Regions from separate parts of the Streptomyces sp. DSM 120436 genome, predicted to be linked through region 1. Evidence: riboswitches for the same ligand, from Rfam matches in the RefSeq annotation. Region 1 holds a riboswitch; each other region holds the start of a gene.

Region 1 (4,596 bases):
GCGACCCGCAGCACCTCCTCACCGGCCGGCGCGGCCACCGCGGACTCCCGCGCGGCGCCCCTGAGCGACGTCCTCCCCCACTCCCGGCTTCGCTCGAGCGGGGGGACCCCCATCCCGTCCTCCTCGTCGATGCCGAGCCCGTGCCGGAACGGCAGCACGCCGTAGGTGCGCCGCCCGGTCAGGCCGCGCAGCATCTCCAGGCCCGGCTCCAGCAGCGAGACGTCCCCGCGGAACTTGTTCACCAGGAACCCGGCGACCAGCTCCTGGTCCTCGGGGGAGAGCAGGGCGACCGTGCCGAAGAAGGAGGCGAAGACGCCGCCCCGGTCGATGTCCCCGACGACGAGGACCGGCAGACCGGCGTTGCGGGCGACGCCCATGTTCACGATGTCGGTGCGGCGCAGGTTGATCTCCGCGGGGCTCCCGGCGCCCTCGCAGATCACCGCGTCGTACTCGCTCCGCAGCCGGTCCAGGCAGTCCAGGACCGTGCCGAGGAGGCTCTCCTGACGGCCGCCGTGGTAGCCGCGCGCGCTCATCTCGCCGACCGGGCGGCCCATCAGCACCACCTGGCTGGACCGCTCGCCGCCCGGCTTCAGCAGCACCGGGTTCATCAGCGCCGTCGGCTCCACCCGGCACGCCTGGGCCTGCATGGCCTGGGCCCGCCCGATCTCGGCGCCCTCGCGCGTGACGAACGAGTTCAGCGACATGTTCTGCGCCTTGAACGGCGCGACCTTCACCCCTTGGCGCACCAGCCACCGGCAGATCCCGGCGGTGACCACGCTCTTGCCGGCGTCCGAGGTCGTCCCGGCGACCAGCAGCCCGCCACCGCTCACGTCGCACGTCCCCTCAGCACGCGCCGCGCGGCCACCCCGGCCGCGAGCGCGAGCCAGCCGACCCGCCGCGACAGGCGCACCGCCCGCTCGATGTCGGCCACGGCGACGGGGCGCCCGCCGCTGTTGAGGACGGGCCGGTGCTCGACCCGGCCGCCGTAGGACAGGGTTCCGCCGAGCCGTACGCCGAGCGCGCCCGCGAAGGACGCCTCGACGGGACCGGCGTTGGGACTGGGGTGCCTGGCCGCGTCCGCACGCCAGGCCCGTACCGCCCCGCGCGGGTCCGGCCCGCTCAGCGCGGCGAGCACGGCCGTCAGGCGCGCCCCCGGCCAGCCGGCGACGTCGTCGAGGCGGGCGGAGGCCCAGCCGTAGCGGCGGTGGCGGGGCGACTTGTGCCCCACCATCGCGTCCAGGGTGTTGACGGCCCGGAAGCCCACCAGACCCGGGACCCCGGCGACCGCGCCCCACACCAGGGCGCCCACCACGGCGTCGGAGGTGTTCTCGGCGACGGACTCCACCACGGCGCGGGCGATCCCGTCGGCGTCCAGGGCCTGCGGGTCCCGGCCGCACAGGTGCGGCAGCCGCTCCCGGGCGGCCTCGACGTCACCGGACTCCAGGGCCCGTCCGACGGCACGCGCCTCCCGGGCCAGCGAGGTGCCGCCGACGACGGCCCAGGTGGCGACGCCGGTCAGGGCGACGGAAGCGGCGGGGGAACGGCGTACGGCGCGGGCGGCCAGGCCGCCGAGCGCGACGGCGCCGCCGACGCACACGGCGGTGTGCACGGCCCCGCGGCCCCGGTCGTCCCGCCACAGCACCCGTTCCACGGCAGCCGCGGCCCGCCCGAAAGCGGCGACCGGGTGCCCACGGCGGGGATCGCCGAGCAGCAGGTCGCCGAGGAGGCCGGCGGCGGCGCCGTACGCGAACACGCGATCGGCACCCATGGGTCAGCCGGTGACGGATCCGGAGGGCACGGCCCCGAAAACGGGTGGGGCGTCGTTGATCGACCTCGACAGGCAGCCGCGCATGGCGATATGTCCTCACTCAGGGTGTCCACGCCCTGGTTCGACGAGACCGGCGGTGAGAGTTCCTGGCTCCCGGGGTGGTCACCCCGGTGACAGTGGCGGGACCGCGCCGGATTCGCACCGGCTTCCTCTCCTGCCGCCGTGTTGGCGGAGGCAGTCCACCATGACCCCGGAAGGGCCGTCAACTTGCCGTTGACCTGCGGGGCTGAAGTGTGCCGAGGCCCACAGCGGGACTCACGTGGGTGAACGGCGGGAACGGCGGGAACGGCGGGAACGGCGTGACCGGCCCGCGGGGGCGCGGACACGGCGACGGGCGGGGCGGGAGCCGCTGCTCCCGCCCCGCCCGCTCACGCGTGCGGCCTGTCGTCAGGCCATGATCAGGTAGATGCCGTAGCCCACCGCCGCCGCGCACGCGGCGAAGCAGGTGTAGGCGCCGGTGACCGCGAGAGCCGTGGACCGGCCCGCCGCGGCGGCCCGCTCGCGGCGGGACATGCCGGAGATGCCGAGGGTGAACAGGGCCACCAGGGCCACGGTGACCACGAGGCTGACGCCGAAGACGGAACCGAGGGCCGCCCAGTCGATCTTCATGGTGCTCTTCTTCCTTCGTGCCGGGTCGCGGTCAGACGGACGTCTTGGCCGGCGGGCCCGCCGGGTCGCCGGCCGTCGGCGCCGGGATGGAGGCCGTGAGGTCCTCGGCCACGGTGCCGGCCGGGGGCGGGGTCACGGCGGCCATCGCCTGGGTCACCACGCCGGACGGCTCCTCGCCGGCGTCGTCGTGGTCGTTGACGTTGGTGTGGTCGACGATCTCACGGCGGGAGATCTTCCAGATGGCCGCGCTGGAGGCGACCAGGAAGACGGCCACCACGGCGGTGCCCCAGTCGCCGAAGCCGCACACCCACTCGGCGAGCGCCGCGACCAGGGCGGCGGCCGGCAGGGTCAGGCCCCAGGCGACGAACATCCGGGTGGCCGTGGACCAGCGGACCACGCCGCCCTTGCGGCCGAGGCCCGCGCCCATGACGGCACCCGAGACGGAGTGCGTGGTGGAGAGCGAGAAACCGAGGTGCGAGGAGGCCAGGATGACCGTCGCGGCGCTGGTCTGGGCGGCGAAGCCCTGCTGCGGCTGGAGGTCGGTGAGGCCCTTGCCCATGGTGCGGATGATGCGCCAGCCGCCGAGGTAGGTGCCCAGCGCGATGGCGATGCCCGCCGAGAGGATGACCCACATGGGCGGGTCGGAGTCGGGGGCGAGGGTGCCGCCGGCGACCAGGGCGAGGGTGATGATGCCCATCGTCTTCTGGGCGTCGTTGGTGCCGTGGGCCAGGGAGACCAGACCGGCGGAGGCGATCTGGCCGGCGCGGTAGCCCTTCGCGGAGGCCTTGTCGTCGGCGTTGCGGCCCATGCGGTAGGTGAGCCGGGTCGCGAGCAACGCGGCGACGCCGGCCACCAGCGGGGCGGCGATCGCGGGAATCAGGACCTTGGTGACCAGCACGTCGCCGTGCACCGCGCCGAAGCCGGCGGAGGCGACCGTGGCGCCGATCAGACCGCCCATGAGGGCGTGGGAGGAGCTGGACGGCAGGCCGACCAGCCAGGTGAGGAGATTCCAGAGGATCGCGCCGACCAGCGCGGCGAAGATGACCTCGGGACGGATGCCGGCCTCGTCGACGAGGCCCTTGGAGATCGTGTTGGCGACCTCCACCGAGAGAAAAGCACCCACAAGGTTGAGGACGGCGGACATGGCCACTGCCGCCTTGGGCCTCATCGCACCGGTCGAAATGGTCGTTGCCATCGCGTTCGCGGTGTCGTGGAAACCGTTCGTGAAATCGAACGCGAGTGCGGTTACCACCACAATCGCGAGGATCAGCGAGAAGCTTTCCATTTACCCAGGCAATCGTTCGAGGTCATTGGCTGGTCGAACGTACGTAACCAGGGTGAACGGAAGATGAACTGGAATGGGCATCACGGTGACCGTAAGAGGGGGCGGGCGCTCCGCCGTACAGCCCAAGCCGCCTGGGCTCCTGGCAGGATCTCCGCATGGCCGAAGAACAGCGGACCGGACAGGAAGCGGAAGGCGCTGTGCGTGGCGACACGGGCACGCGCGGCAAGGGCTTTGGGGGCGGGGGGGAGGAGGTGGCGCGCGCCTGGGCGGAGCTCGTCGGGACCGCCCGCCGGACCGTGGCCGACGGGCTCGTCGTCGGCACCTCGGGCAACGTCTCGGTACGGGTCGGCGACACCGTCCTCGTCACGCCCTCGGGGGTCCCGTACGACCGGCTCACCCCGGCCGACGTCACCGGGGTGGACCTCACGGGCCGGCAGGTGCTCGGCACGCTGGTCCCCACCAGCGAGCTGCCCCTGCATCTGGCCGTCCACCGCACGACCGACGCGCGTGCCGTCGTGCACACCCACGCCGTGCACGCCACCGCCGTCTCCACCCTCGTCGACGAACTGCCGGCGATCCACTACATGGCCGCCGCCCTCGGCGGCCCCGTCCGCGTGGCCCGCTACGCCGCCTACGGCACCCCGGAACTCGCCGAGAACACCCTGCGCGCCCTCGACGGCCGCACCGGCTGCCTGATGCGGAACCACGGCACCCTGACCCACGGCGCCGACCTCGACCAGGCGTACGACCGCACCGCCCAGCTCGAGTGGATGTGCCGGGTGTGGCTCACCGCCTCCTCCGTCCCGGGCATGACCCCCAGCCTGCTCGGTCCCGAACAGCTCGCGGAGGCGGGCGAGCGGCTGAGGGGGTACGG
Region 2 (4,596 bases), on a different contig from region 1:
GGCAGCCCGTGGAGTGGGTGCGGTCGGTGTACCGGGGCGACCGGTACAAGTTCGTCGCGCGCCTCAAGCGCCCGCAGGACTGAGACCGGACGCCTCCGGGCAGCCCTCCGCCGTCCCGCACCGCCCGGCGGACCGGGCGGCTGACGGGGTTTTCGTCGCTGTCGCCTCGCGGGTGCGCTGCTGCCGCACACCTCCCCCCTTACGGGGGGTTCCGACGGCCCCGGTCCCTCCCCTACATTGCCGCGAGCCAACGTCGGCGATCAGTGAGGGGACGGGAGCCGTCTGATGTCACAAGCCCCGGAAACACCACGAGAGCCGGTGGTGACGCCCGTGCGCGTCGTCATCGGCCTCTGTCTCGTCGCACCGTTCGTTGCCATGCTGTGGGTCGGGTCCTACGCCAAGACCGACCCGGTGTTCATCGGCATCCCGTTCTTCTACTGGTACCAGATGGCCTGGGTGCTGATCTCGACCGCGCTGACGATGGTCGCGTACAAGCTGTGGCAGCGTGACCAGCGCGCCCGCTCGGCCGGGAAGGGCGGTGCGCAGCGGTGAACGACGGCGTGAACGGCGTGGCACTCGCGGTCTTCGTCTTCTTCTTCGTGCTCGTCACCGTGATGGGCTTCCTGGCCGCGCGCTGGCGCAAGGCCGCGAACGAGCACACCCTGGACGAATGGGGCCTGGGCGGGCGCTCGTTCGGCACCTGGGTCACCTGGTTCCTGCTGGGCGGCGACCTGTACACCGCGTACACCTTCGTGGCCGTCCCTGCGGCGATCTACGCGGCGGGCGCGGCCGGCTTCTTCGCGGTGCCGTACACGATCCTGGTGTACCCGCTGATCTTCACCTTCCTGCCCCGGCTGTGGTCGGTGTCGCACAAGCACGGCTATGTGACGACGTCCGACTTCGTGCGCGGGCGGTTCGGCTCGAAGGGGCTGTCGCTGGCCGTCGCGCTGACCGGCATCCTGGCGACGATGCCGTACATCGCGCTGCAACTGGTCGGCATCCAGGCCGTCCTGGACGTGATGGGCGTCGGCGGCGGCGAGCACACCAACTGGTTCGTCAAGGACCTGCCGCTGCTCATCGCGTTCGGTGTGCTCGCGGCGTACACCTACTCGTCCGGGCTGCGGGCGCCCGCGCTGATCGCGTTCGTCAAGGACACGCTGATCTATCTGGTCATCGCGGTGGCGATCATCTACATCCCGATCAAGCTGGGCGGGTTCGACGAGATCTTCGCCTCCGCGCGGGAGGCGTACAGCGAGACCAACCCGGCCACGGGCGCGCCGCGCGGCTCGCTGGTGCCGGGCGAGGCGGGCCAGTGGACGTACGCCACGCTGGCGCTGGGCTCGGCGCTCGCGCTGTTCATGTACCCGCACTCGATCACCGCGACGCTGTCCTCCAAGAGCCGTGAGGTGATCCGCCGCAACACCACGATCCTGCCGCTGTACTCGCTGATGCTGGGCCTGCTGGCGCTGCTCGGCTTCATGGCGATCGCGGCCGGGGTGGAGGTGCAGAACGGCCAGCTGGCCATCCCGCAGCTGTTCGAGACCATGTTCCCGGACTGGTTCGCCGGCGTGGCCTTCGCGGCGATCGGCATCGGCGCGCTGGTGCCGGCGGCGATCATGTCGATCGCGGCGGCGAACCTGTTCACCCGCAACATCTACAAGGACTTCATCAGGCCGGACGCGACGCCCAGGCAGGAGACCGCCGTCTCCAAGGTCGTGTCGCTGCTGGTGAAGGTGGGCGCGCTGGCCTTCGTGCTGACCATGGACAAAACGGTCGCCATCAACTTCCAGTTGCTGGGCGGGATCTGGATCCTGCAGACCTTCCCGGCGCTGGTGGGCGGCCTGTTCACCCGGTGGTTCCACCGCTGGGCGCTGATCGGCGGCTGGGCGGTCGGCATGATCTACGGCACGGTCGCCGCGTACGGGGTGGCGTCGCCGACGCAGAAGCACTTCGGCGGCTCCGCCGAGAAGATCCCGGGCATCGGCGAGATCGGCTACATCGGTCTCACCGCCTTCGTGATCAACGTGCTGGTCACGGTCGTCCTGACCTTCGTCCTGAGGGCGGTCAAGGCGCCGGAGGGCGTCGACGAGACGAAGCCGCAGGACTACACGGCGGACGCCGGCGACCCGGGCGTGCGGGTCGAGCTCCCGCCGGCCACGGCGGGCAGCGCGCACTGACGCGGCAGGGCACGGGGGCGGCGGGCCGCCGGTGGAGAACCGGCGGCCCGCTGTCGTACCCGTGCGGCAGACTCCCCCGCATGGACATCGTCATCCGGCCGGTGACGCCCGGCGAGCACGCGGAACTCGGTGAGATCACCGCGCAGGCCTATCTCGGCGACGGTCTGCTGGACTTCGGGGAGAGCGACGCCTACCTCGGCGAGCTGCGGGACGTGGCGAAGCGCGCGGCGGCCGCCGAGGTGCTGGTCGCCGTGGAGCACGGCACGCTGCTGGGCGGGGTGACCTTCGTGCCGGGCCCCGGACCCATGGCCGACATCGCGGAGCCCGGCGAGGCGGAGATACGGATGCTGGCGGTGTCCCGCGCCCACCGCGGCCGGGGCGCCGGCGAGGCCCTGGTGCGCGCCTGCGTCGACCGGGCGCGGGCGCTCGGGTGCGCGCGGATGGTGCTGTCCACCCAGCACACCATGCACGCCGCACACCGGGTGTACGAACGGCTGGGCTTCACCCGCGACCCCCGGCGGGACTGGAACCCGCTGCCGGAGCTGGACGACATCACGCTGCTCGTCTACGGGCTGACGCTCTGACGGTTGCGCCCGGCCCTTCCGCCCGGCACCACCCTAACCCCTGCGCGACACAACATATGGGTCCGTCGGCGGCACCCGGCACAAGATGTATGCTCATGCTCGCTGTCGCCGCAGGGGAATCCGGTGCGAATCCGGAACTGTCCCGCAACGGTGTACCCATGCCTGCCCACGGGCGCGCACGGGAGTCAGTCCGAGGACCTGCCGACAGTGCGCCCGGCCCTTCCGGTCCGGGTGCCCTGACGTCCGGGCCTCGTGGAATGGGCCGGTGGACGCGACGCCGCGTGCGCTCGTGTGCTGCCCCCTGCGCTCTTCGAGGCCCCCGTGCCGAGCGAGGGAGAGCCCCACGTGACCATCGCGCCAGCCGATCCGGCTTCAGCGACCGGCGTGACCGAGGAGAGCGACCGCCCCGGGGCCGCGCTGCTGCGGACCCTGACGGAGCTGACCGCCGACCTGCCCGACGCCGACCCCGGCCGGGTGGCCGCCGCCGCGCTGCGCGGCCGGTCCGCCGCCGCCGACGAGGCGGAGCTGCGGGACCTGGCCACCGAGGCGGCGGCCGGACTGATCTCCGAGGACCCCGCCTACTCCCGGCTCGCCGCCCGGCTGCTGACCCTCGGCATCCGCGCCGAGGCCGCCTCGCAGGGCGTCACCTCGTTCACCGGGTCGGTGGCCGCCGGGCACCGGGAGGGCCTGATCAGCGACCGGACCGCCGCCTTCGTCCGGCTGCACGCGGCCCGTCTGGACGCGCTGATCGACACCGGCGCCGACGACCGCTTCGGCTACTTCGGGCTGCGCACCCTGCACAGCCGCTACCTGCTGCGCCACCCGGTCACCCGCAAGGTCGTCGAGACGCCCCAGCACTTCCTGCTGCGGGTCGCCTGCGGTCTCGCCGAGGACGACGGCGTGCGGGCGCTGGAGGAGGTCGCCGCGCTGTACGGGCTGATGAGCCGGCTGGACTACCTGCCCTCCTCCCCCACGCTGTTCAACTCCGGCACCCGCCACCCGCAGATGTCGTCCTGCTACCTCCTCGACTCCCCCAAGGACGAGCTGGACTCCCTCTACGAGCGCTACCACCAGGTCGCCCGCCTGTCGAAGCACGCCGGCGGCATCGGCCTGTCCTTCTCCCGGGTCCGCGCCCGGGGCTCGCTGATCCGCGGCACCAACGGGCACTCAGGCGGCATCGTGCCGTTCCTGAAGACGCTGGACGCCTCCGTCGCCGCCGTGAACCAGGGCGGCCGGCGCAAGGGCGCCGCCGCGGTCTACCTGGAGACCTGGCACGCGGACATCGAGGAGTTCCTGGAGCTGCGCGACAACACCGGTGAGGACGCCCGCCGTACGCACAACCTGAACCTGGCGCACTGGGTGCCGGACGAGTTCATGCGCCGGGTCGCCGACGACGCGGCGTGGTCGCTGTTCTCCCCGGCCGACGTGCCCGAGCTGGCCGACCTGTGGGGCGAGGAGTTCGACGCGGCCTACCGCGCCGCCGAGGCCAGGGGCCTGGCCCGCAGGACGCTCCCGGCCCGCGAGCTGTACGGCCGGATGATGCGCACCCTCGCGCAGACCGGCAACGGCTGGATGACCTTCAAGGACACCGCCAACCGCACCGCCAACCAGACCGCCGAGCCGGGTCACGTCGTCCACTCCTCGAACCTGTGCACGGAGATCCTGGAGGTCACCGACGACGGGGAGACGGCGGTCTGCAACCTGGGCTCGGTCAACCTCGCGGCCTTCACCGACGGGGACGGCATGGACTGGGAGCGCCTGGACGCCGCGGTCCGCACCGCCGTGACGTTCCTGGACCGGGTGGTCGACATCAACTTCTACCCGACCGAGCAGGC
Region 3 (4,596 bases), on a different contig from region 1:
CGGGCCCCGGTTCCGGCCGTGCCTCGGCGGAGTCACGGCCGGAACCGGCCACGGAGCGTGCCTGCGGATGTCGGGGCAGGCGCAGGAGATTGAGCCGGTAACCCTCGGCCCGGGGGAGCCGTTGCGCGGCGACGGCGGACACCATCTGCTGGTGGGGGAGCGACAACTGCGCCGCCAGGTCCTCGGGCGGACTGGTGAGGGTGGCGTGCTGTTCCTGAGTGCCGAAGAAACCGGGGCCGGCGGTGCCCAGGCCGGAGCGGTTCATCGAGGTGGCGGCCGAGGCCGACACGACACCGGGCATCGCCGAGCGCCGCGGCACCCTGTGCGCCCTGGTGCACCAGGGCACCGGCATGGACTTCGGCCTGGACACCGATTGCGTGGACGACGTCACCGGTGCCGCGATCCACGCCGACTACCCGCGGCTGTCCATGGCCACCACCCTCACCGACGAGATCACCGCTCAGGCCCGCAACCGCCCGGAGAAGGCCCCGCCCTTCACCCTCGCGTCCGAACTCCTGCGAGAGAGGTCCGTGCCGCCGCACAGGACCCGCATGGAGACCATGGCCGACGCCGCACGCTGGGGCAACTGACCATGACCACGTACGGAATCCTGCTGTTCGACTCGGCGCAGGAACTCGACTTCACCGGCCCGTGAGAGGTGTTCACCACCTCCTCCGGACTGCGGGGCGGCGCGGACGACGTCCTGCTCGTCGCCGAAGCCGTCGGCCACCTGCACGGACGCGAGCACGCCCGCGCCGTGCGCCGTGCCCTCCCGTACGACTCGGCTCCTTCCTGCCTGGCGGACGAACCCGTCCCCCTGTCCCTGGCCGACCGAGAAACGGAGTACCGACCGACATGAACCGCCGGACCCTCCTGCACGCCACCACCGCTCTCGGGACCGCGACACTGATGGCCGGGGGCGCCGTGACCCGGGCCGACGCCGCCGAGCCCGAGGCCCCCGGACGTGACCGGCCCCTGCGCGTCCACGTGGTCATGTTCGACGGCGTGGAGGAACTCGACTTCTCCGCCCCGTACGAGGTGTTCTCCGCCTCCGGCCACTTCACCGACCGGGAAGTGGAGACCCGCTACGTGACGCTCGGCGGTCCGCGTACCGTCAGGGCGTCCTACGGCACCCGACTACGGGTCGACCACGGGTGGGCCCCCGAGCAGGCGGACGTCCTGGTGGTTCCCGGCGGCGGCTACGCGCGCCGCGAGGATCCCGGCGTGTGGGCCGAGATCCGGCGGGGCTCACTGCCACGGGCCCTGGCCGCCGCGACCCGCCCGGGCCTGACCGTCAGCGCGCTGTGCACCGGCGTGATGCTGCTCGCCGCCGCCGGGCTGACTGCGGGGCGCCCCTGCACCACGCATCACCGGGCGCGGGCCGACCTGGAGCGGCAGGGCGGTGTGCTGAAGAAGGCCCGCGTGGTCGACGACGGCGACCTGGTCACCGCCGGCGGGGTCACCTCCGGGCTGGACCTCGCCCTGTGGCTGGTGTGCCGCGAACTCGGAGCGGATGCCGCGGTCGGTCTGGAGGAGATGCTCGAGTACGAGGCACGCGGCACGGTGTGGACCGCGTGAAGCAGTTGGTGAACGGGCTCCTCCGATGCCTCCTTCTCACATCGACCCCCCTCGGCTCGGCGGTTCGAGAAGCCTTTTCGACAGGGTGGATCAAGCAGCCCTCGTGGCGGTTCCGTCCGGATATCGCCTCGGCAGTTCGTGTCCGGGAGGCTTCTGATGACGTCGGACACGAGGCCGGAGGAAGAAAGGGCGGTGCCCCCGTCCGGACGGCGACGGCCTTCCGGTGACCGCGTGGCTCTGCGCGGTGATCTGCGCTCCGCCCTGCCCGACGCCACCGCGGCGGTGGTGGTGACCGTGCTCGTGTTCGCCCTCCTGTGGGCGCGCATGGAGTCGGGTGCGTCGGACACGGTCGCGGTGATGCCGTTCATGGACGATCCCGGCACCTACTGGATGTATCTGCTCAGCCAGGCGTTCGGGTGGTCGGGGCTGCTGTGGGCGTGGGGCACGGTCATGCTCGGTCTGCTGCTGTCGGGACCGCGCCCCGCCCGGTTGCCGGTCTCCCGGCAGGTGCTGGAGCGCTGGCACCGCACCACGAGCCTGACGGCCATGGCGCTGATGTTCGCGCACGCGCTGATGTTCGCGGGGCCGTTGTCATCGGGCTGGTCGTCGTGGTGGTGTCCGGCCGCGACGGCGGACGGGACCGCCCGGCCCACCCGGCCGCGACGGCCCCCCACGCCCAGGAGACGGACTGACTGCCGGCACCGGGCGGGCGGGACGGTGTCCCGGGATGGGAGGATGACCGGCGACAGGGCGACGGCGGAACGAGGAAGCCGGTGTGAATCCGGCGCGGTCCCGCCACTGTGATCGGCGAGCGATTCCCGACAGGCCACTGCCCGGCAACGGGTGGGAAGGCCGGGACGAGCATCGACCCGAGAGCCAGGAGACTCACGCGGTCGCCTCCTCGACGGACCACCGGGGCGGATCTCCCCGGAGAGAGGGACGGCACCGCATGCCCGCAACGCCGACCGGACCGACGACGGACGACAAGAGGACCGCGACGGTCACCGGCCCCGTGCCGTGCCGCGTCGTCGTGTGCCGCGACTGCTGCTGCGGCAGCCCCAAAGTGACCGGCGTCGACCACGCGGCCCAGACCGAACGCCTGCGTGCCGCGGCACCGGTACGCGTCTCCGACTGCCTCGGCGTCTGCGAACACGCCAACGTCATCGTCGTCCAGCCCTCCGCGGAGGGCCGGGCCGCAGGCGCCCGCCCCGTCTGGCTGGGGCTGGTCAACGACCCGGACGCGACCGAGGACATCGTCGCGTGGACCCGCGCAGGCGGTCCCGGGGTGGCGCCCCGGCCGGACATCCTCGACCTGTACGCCATCACGCCGCCGCGACGGCGTACGGCCTCCTGACCGTACGGACGGAGAGCTGGAGGGAGGACGGGAACCGTGCGCGCAGCCCGTGCCTCGACCGCGTCCGTCACCGCCGCCCCGCACGACGTGGCGGGCCTTGGCGGTTTCTTCGCCCTGCAGGTCGGTGGACGGGACGACGGCCAGCATCCGATCGCCCGCTCCTATGCGGCGGGTTTCACCGACCTCGCCGAAGCCGTCGCACGCTGGCACCGTACTCCGGAACCGCGCGTCGACGTCTCCACCGCCCAGCTCGGACACGCCGCCCGCCTCTGGTCACCGGCCCTGGCCCGCGTCGCCCTGCACGGAATCGTCCCCGACCTGGAGGGACTGCAGCGGACCGACGACGGGCCGGCCCTCCGGGTTCCCCGCCCGGCCGGCTCGACGACGGCCCCGCCCGCGCCCTGTACCAGCAGGTGACACGTCACCTGTCGGCACTGGCCGGCGGCCTGCGCGTCAAGGTCGCCCCGCGTCTGCTGGACGGCAATCCGGCACTGGCCGTCGCTTCCCGGGCCCGGTACCTCGGGCCCGGCGCGTGTGACGGCGGCCGTTCCCGCTCACCACTGCGGGGCAGTCCGGGATTCCCGGGTTCCCTCCTGCGACACCCCGCCGTGGGGGTCCCCCCATGCCTTTCGGGCTATGGGGGAGGACGGGGCGAACCAGCTGCTGCGGGCAGTCGGCCCGTCAGGAACGCGGACGTCCGTGATCCGGGCGGTGACCCGTGTCACGCGCCCCGACCGGTGCCAGGACCCCGCCGCCTTGGGCCAGTGCGCGACGAACGGCAGGGGCGGGGCAGGGGTTCGCAGTGGGGTGCTGAGGACCACGTTGTGGCGCGCTCGGTGACGATGTCGAGGCAATGGCGGCGGATTTCAGCGGTGCGCAAGGCGGGGCTCCGAAGGCTCACGGGGGGAGCGGGGCGAGGGAACGGGCGGGGTGGCGCGGGCCGAGGAAGACGACGATGCCCTTGCCGTCGGGGGAGGGGTGGGTGGCCTCCGTCCAGCCGTGGCGGCGGTAGAAGGCCATGGCCCGCCCGTTCCGGACCGAGGTGAGCAGCCATGCCCGCCCCTCGGGCGCGTCCGCGGTCACCGCTTCGAGGAGGCGGGTGGCGAGGCCGGTGCCGCGGGCGGCGTGCCGGACGGCGAGTTCGTCGATCTCCCGGGCTCCGCACAGCCAGTCGGCGGTGCGGTCGTTGCCGAGGCCGGCGGACGCCTGGGGATAGCAACGGTCGGTGGGGAAGGGGGCCGGAGTGGTCCACGCGGTGGCGAAGCCGACGATCTCCCCGTCGCGCACGGCGGTCGCGGCGGTGAACCCGGCACGCCGTACGTTCGCCGGCAGCCGGGAGACGAACTCGGTTGCCTGCGCCTCGTCCTCGTGCCAGGGCGGGGCGCAGAAGGCGTCGACGTACACCGAACGCAGTGACTCGGTGTGCGTGAGTATCCCGGCGTCCCGGTGCACACGGATGTCGGTGGTCATCAGGCGGCCACCGCCTTCCCCATGACGACGGGATGCAGTGCGGCGTACTCCAGCGGTGCCGGTGCGGTGCCCGCCCGTACGAGAAGGTCGCCGACGGGGGCGGTCATCGCGCCGTTGTCGGTGCACCGCCGCAGCGGCGGCATCCGCAGTCCGGCGCCCGCCGCCAGACGGTGCTCCTCGGTCGGCGACCGTAC
Region 4 (4,596 bases), on a different contig from region 1:
CGGCGGTGAGGGTGACCGTGTCGATGACGAGTTCGGTGCCGGTCATGGCGCTCCTCGGCCGGTGCTCCGGCGGGCGTCGCGGCGCATCAGCCACAGGAAGAACGGGCCGCCGCACAGGGCGGTCAGCACGCCGACGGGGATCTCCATGGGCGCCGCGACGACGCGGGCGGCGATGTCCGCCCAGACCAGGAAGACCGCGCCGCCGAGGGCCGCCGTCGGCAGGACGCGCCGGTGGTCGCCGCCGACGGCGATGCGGACGATGTGCGGCACCATCAGGCCGATGAATCCGATCGGACCGCACGCCGCCACCAGGACGCCGGTGACGAGGGAGAGCAGGACGAACAGGCGGGCGCGGAAGCGGGCCACGTCCAGGCCCATCGTGGTCGCGGCCTCCTCACCGGCGAGCAGGAGGTTGAGGTTGCGGGCCTGCACCATGAGGACGGCGACCCCCAGGAGCAGGGCCGCGCCGGGCAGCCGGACCATGTCCCAGGTGACCCCGCCGAGGCCGCCCAGGGTCCAGGCGAGGACCGCGCGGGCCTCGTTGCCCCGGTCGGTGGCGAGCAGCAGCAGGTCCAGCACGGCGGTGAGCATCGCGGCGACGGCCACACCGGACAGCACCAGCCGTGCCGACGTGATGCGGCCGCCGGTGCGGGCGGTGGCGTAGACGAGCGCCAGGGCGCCCAGCGCGCCCGCGAACGCGGCGGCCGGCAGCGACGCCGGCCCGAACAGGGTCACCCCGAACACGATCACCGACACGGCGCCCAGGGACGCCCCCGAGGAGACGCCGAGCAGGTAGGGCTCGGCGAGCGGGTTGCGGATCAGGGCCTGCAGGGCGGTGCCCACGACCGCGAGGCCCGCACCGGCCACGGCTCCGAGGAGCACGCGCGGCGCGCGCACGTCCAGCACGATGGTCTCCCGCGCCCGCGACCAGTCCGGTTCCGTCCAGCCGGCGCCCAGCGCGTGCGTCACGATGCCCCACACCTGGCCGGGCGGCACCCGCACCGACCCGATGGCCAGACCGGCGGTGGCGGAGAGCGCCAGGGCGACGGCCAGGACGACGAGGGTGACGGTGAGGCCGGCCCGCCCGGCCCGCCCGTCGTCCCCGTGCCGTCGTCGCGCGGCCCGCTCGGCGCCGGTCCCGACGGCCGGGGCCGTCACGCGAAGCTCTCGGGGTGGAGGCCGCGGGCCAGGTCCTCCACCGCGTAGGCGGACCGGACGCCCACCAGGGTGGCGGTCAGCGGCAGGACGACGAACCGCTCGTTCCTGATGGCGGGCACGTCCTGGAGAGCGGGCCGGGAGAGCAGGAACTCCTTCTTGCGTTCCACGCTGCCGGCGCCGGCGTAGTCGTAGATCGCGATGACCTCCGGCCTGCGCTCGACGACCTGCTCCCAGGAGACGTCGCCGAAGACGTCGTCGAGGTCGGCGAAGACGTTCTCGCCGCCGGCCAGCCGGATCAGTTCGGTGCCCAGGCTCCTGCCGCCCGCGGTGAAGGCGGTCCGGTCGCCGCTGTCGTAGACGAAGACGGGCACCTTCGGCGCGTCCGCGACCTTTCCGGCGGCCTTCTCGACACGGTCCTCGAGCTCGGCGACCAGCGCGTCGGCCCGCTCCGGGACGCCGAAGATCCGGCCGACGGTGCGGATCTCGTCGTAGGTGTCCCGCATCGTGACCCGCTTCCTGCCGCAGTACTCGCGGTTGAGGTGGGTGTCGACGCCGGCGTCGGCGAACGCCTTGCGGGAACGGCCCTCGTTCTCGGCGAAGGCGCTGCCGTAACCGCCGTAGACGAGGTCCGGACCGGCCTCCAGGACCGTCTCGAACGACGGCTCCTTCCTGGACAGTTCGGGGATCGACGCGTAGTCCTTCCGCAGCTCGGGCAGGACCGGGGAGTCGGGGAAGGCGGTGCCGACCATGCGGTCCCCCAGACCGAGGGCGAGCATCAGTTCCGCCGGGTGCTGGTGGATGGTGACGACGCGCGCGGGCGGCTTCTCGTAGGTGGTCCGCACACCGCAGTTGTCGACGGTGACGGGGAAGCCCTCGGCCGGTGCGGCCGGCGCCTTCGCGTCCTGGGCGGCGCCCGGCGACGCTCCGCAGCCGGCGGTCAGCAGGGCGGCCGCGAGGGCGAGGGCGGCGGCGGCCGACCGCACGGCGGGCCGCCTGCGGGCAGGGGTGGACAGGGCGGGACGGGACGTGCCGTCGTACACGTGAAGCCTCCTGGGGAGTCCGCGCTCCTCGGAACGGGCCCGCGACAGGCCAGTGTCCTGACTCCCGGATCGACGCTTCCCCTGACCTTCCCGCGCGGCGCGCAGTGGCACGTGGAAGGGGTGCACTCCCCGGTCACAGTGGCGGGACCGTGCCGGACTCGCACCGGCTTCCTGTCTCCCGTCGCGGTGTTGATGACCCGTCGATCCTACGAGTCGGCCCCCGCGGGACGAAAGGGCGGGGGCGGGTGTCCGCGTCCGCCCCGGAGCGGCGGCGTCCCGCCCCGCCCGCCGGTGATCTGCGCCCGGCCGGGTGCGGGGCGCTTCCGGAGACGCCGGACCGAGGCGCCCCTCGGCGCGGGACCGGGCGGAGGGGCCATGGACGGCGTGCGCGACCGGGCCGGGGCGCCGGACGGCAGGTGCGGGCGGGGGCCACGGACGGCGGGTGCGGAGGGCGCGCGGTCCGGGGGAGGCGCGGCGCCGGGCTCAGGCGCTGTCGTCCGGGCCCGCGCCCGGCCGGCCGGCGCGGTGGCGGGTGCCGGGGAGCATCTCCTGGACCTTCGCCTTCAGACCCTGCCGCACCATCGAGCCGCGGTCGCTGTCGCCCTTGAGGATCGCGGCGGCCGCCGCCTCGATCTGGTCCAGGGACGCGTGCGGCGGGATCGGCGGCACCGCCGGGTCGGTGCGGAAGTCGATGACGAACGGCCGGTCCGCGGCGAGCGCCCGGTCCCACGCGGCCTCGACCTGCTTCGGCTTCTCCACCCGGACCCCGTCCAGGCCCATGCGCCGGGCGATGTCCGCGTACGGCAGGTCCGGGATGGCCTGCGACTCCTCGAACTGCGGCGCGCCGGACATGGCCCGCATCTCCCAGGTGACCTGGTTGAGGTCGCCGTTGTTCAGCACGGCGACGATCAGCCGGGGATCGGGCCACTCGCGGTAGTACTTCGCCGCCGTGACCATCTCCATCATGCCGTTCATCTGCATGGCCCCGTCCCCGACCAGGGCGATGGCCGGCCGGTCGGGGTGGGCGAACTTCGCGCCGATGCAGTACGGCACACCGGGGCCCATCGTCGCCAGCGTCCCGGACAGCGAGCCGCGCATCCGGCCGCGCAGCCGCAGGTGCCGGGCGTACCAGTTGGCGGCCGAGCCGGAGTCGGCGGCGAGGATCACGTCGTCGGGCAGCCTGCCGTCCAGGGCGTGCACCACGTACTCCGGGTTCACCGGGTCCGCGCTCACGGCGGCGCGCCGCTGCATCACCTCCCACCAGCGGGCGACGTTCTTCTCGACCTGCTCCCGCCAGGCCCGGTCCTCCTTGCGGTGCAGACGCGGCAGCAGCCGCCGCAGGGTCTCGCGGGCGTCGCCGACCAGGTTCACCTCGTTCGGGTAGCGCAGGCCGATCATGTGCGGGTCGATGTCGATCTGCACGGCCCGCGCCTGGTCCAGCTCCGGCAGGAACTGCGTGTACGGGAAGCTGGACCCGATCATCAGCAGCGTGTCGCAGTCCCGCATCAGCTCGTACGAGGGGCGGGTCCCCAGCAGCCCGATGGAGCCGGTGACGTACGGCAGGTCGTCGGGCAGGGCGTCCTTGCCGAGCAGCGCCTTCGCCACCCCGGCGCCCAGCACGTCCGCGAGCCGCTCGACCTCCTCGCGGGCGCCGCGTGCGCCCTGCCCGATCAGCACGGCGACCTTCTCGCCCGCGTTCAGCACGTCGGCGGCCCGCTGGAGGTCCTCGTCGGCGGGGACCGGCGCGTACCGGCCCAGGCCGAGGCTGGAGGGCACCATCTTGAAGGCGTGCGTGGGCGGGCTGTAGTCCATCTCCTGCACGTCGCCCGGCAGGATGACCGCGGTGACCGTGCGCCGGGCGTACGCGGTGCGGAAGGCGCGGTCGATCAGGTTCGGCAACTGCTCGGGGACCGTCGCCGTCTCGCAGAAGTCGGACGCGACGTCCTTGAAGAGCGCGGCGAGGTCCACCTCCTGCTGGTAGGAGCCGCCCATGGCGCTGCGGTTCGTCTGCCCGACCAGCGCGACGACCGGGACGTGGTCCAGCTTGGCGTCGTAGAGGCCGTTCAGCAGGTGGATCGCGCCGGGGCCCGAGGTCGCCGCGCACACGCCGGCCCTGCCGGAGAACTTCGCGTAGCCGACGGCCTGGAAGGCGGACATCTCCTCGTGCCGCGCCTGGACGAACTTCGGCCGGTTGTCGGCGCGGCCCCAGGCGGCCAGCAGTCCGTTGATGCCGTCGCCCGCGTAGCCGAAGACATGGTCGACGTCCCAGTCGCGCAGCCGCTGGAGGATGAAGTCGGACACCTTCGTGCTGGCCATGCGGACTCCGTTTCTGCTCCCGCCGGCGGACGGCCGGTCCCCGGCGCCGGGACAGGGGGGCGCGGCGCGGCCCCGGGCGTGC

The links. Region 1 has a riboswitch for cobalamin ahead of ACWH4W_RS28530 (cobalamin biosynthesis protein). Riboswitches for the same ligand answer to the same signal wherever they lie in the genome.
Region 2: linked by a shared signal. The riboswitch ahead of ACWH4W_RS11770 (ribonucleoside-diphosphate reductase subunit alpha) and the one ahead of ACWH4W_RS28530 (cobalamin biosynthesis protein) in region 1 are both predicted to bind cobalamin.
Region 3: linked by a shared signal. The riboswitch ahead of ACWH4W_RS19335 ((2Fe-2S) ferredoxin domain-containing protein) and the one ahead of ACWH4W_RS28530 (cobalamin biosynthesis protein) in region 1 are both predicted to bind cobalamin.
Region 4: linked by a shared signal. The riboswitch ahead of ACWH4W_RS15000 (ABC transporter substrate-binding protein) and the one ahead of ACWH4W_RS28530 (cobalamin biosynthesis protein) in region 1 are both predicted to bind cobalamin.

What each region holds. Positions count from the first base shown of each region.
Region 1 is NZ_JBSKBS010000002.1:1,416,829-1,421,424, reverse strand. Features, by position in the region: gene ACWH4W_RS28535 (cobyric acid synthase) at 1-830, opposite strand, end outside; gene ACWH4W_RS28530 (cobalamin biosynthesis protein) at 827-1,768, opposite strand; cobalamin riboswitch at 1,890-2,027, opposite strand; gene ACWH4W_RS28525 (hypothetical protein) at 2,216-2,437, opposite strand; gene ACWH4W_RS28520 (inorganic phosphate transporter) at 2,469-3,722, opposite strand; gene ACWH4W_RS28515 (class II aldolase/adducin family protein) at 3,878-4,596, shown strand, end outside.
Region 2 is NZ_JBSKBS010000001.1:2,540,121-2,544,716, reverse strand. Features, by position in the region: gene ACWH4W_RS11790 (GntR family transcriptional regulator) at 1-83, shown strand, start outside; gene ACWH4W_RS11785 (DUF3311 domain-containing protein) at 286-552, shown strand; gene mctP (monocarboxylate uptake permease MctP) at 549-2,177, shown strand; gene ACWH4W_RS11775 (GNAT family N-acetyltransferase) at 2,258-2,761, shown strand; cobalamin riboswitch at 2,811-2,981, shown strand; gene ACWH4W_RS11770 (ribonucleoside-diphosphate reductase subunit alpha) at 3,107-4,596, shown strand, end outside.
Region 3 is NZ_JBSKBS010000001.1:4,350,500-4,355,095, forward strand. Features, by position in the region: gene ACWH4W_RS19310 (hypothetical protein) at 1-265, opposite strand, end outside; gene ACWH4W_RS19315 (hypothetical protein) at 243-590, shown strand; gene ACWH4W_RS19320 (hypothetical protein) at 659-859, shown strand; gene ACWH4W_RS19325 (DJ-1/PfpI family protein) at 856-1,578, shown strand; partial or broken gene ACWH4W_RS19330 (ferric reductase-like transmembrane domain-containing protein) at 1,735-2,169, shown strand; cobalamin riboswitch at 2,342-2,465, shown strand; gene ACWH4W_RS19335 ((2Fe-2S) ferredoxin domain-containing protein) at 2,528-2,932, shown strand; gene ACWH4W_RS19340 (hypothetical protein) at 2,969-3,349, shown strand; gene ACWH4W_RS19345 (GNAT family N-acetyltransferase) at 3,830-4,402, opposite strand; partial or broken gene ACWH4W_RS19350 (tRNA (adenosine(37)-N6)-threonylcarbamoyltransferase complex transferase subunit TsaD) at 4,402-4,596, opposite strand, start outside.
Region 4 is NZ_JBSKBS010000001.1:3,342,003-3,346,598, forward strand. Features, by position in the region: gene ACWH4W_RS14990 (ABC transporter ATP-binding protein) at 1-46, opposite strand, end outside; gene ACWH4W_RS14995 (FecCD family ABC transporter permease) at 43-1,158, opposite strand; gene ACWH4W_RS15000 (ABC transporter substrate-binding protein) at 1,155-2,198, opposite strand; cobalamin riboswitch at 2,229-2,414, opposite strand; gene ACWH4W_RS15005 (thiamine pyrophosphate-requiring protein) at 2,682-4,514, opposite strand.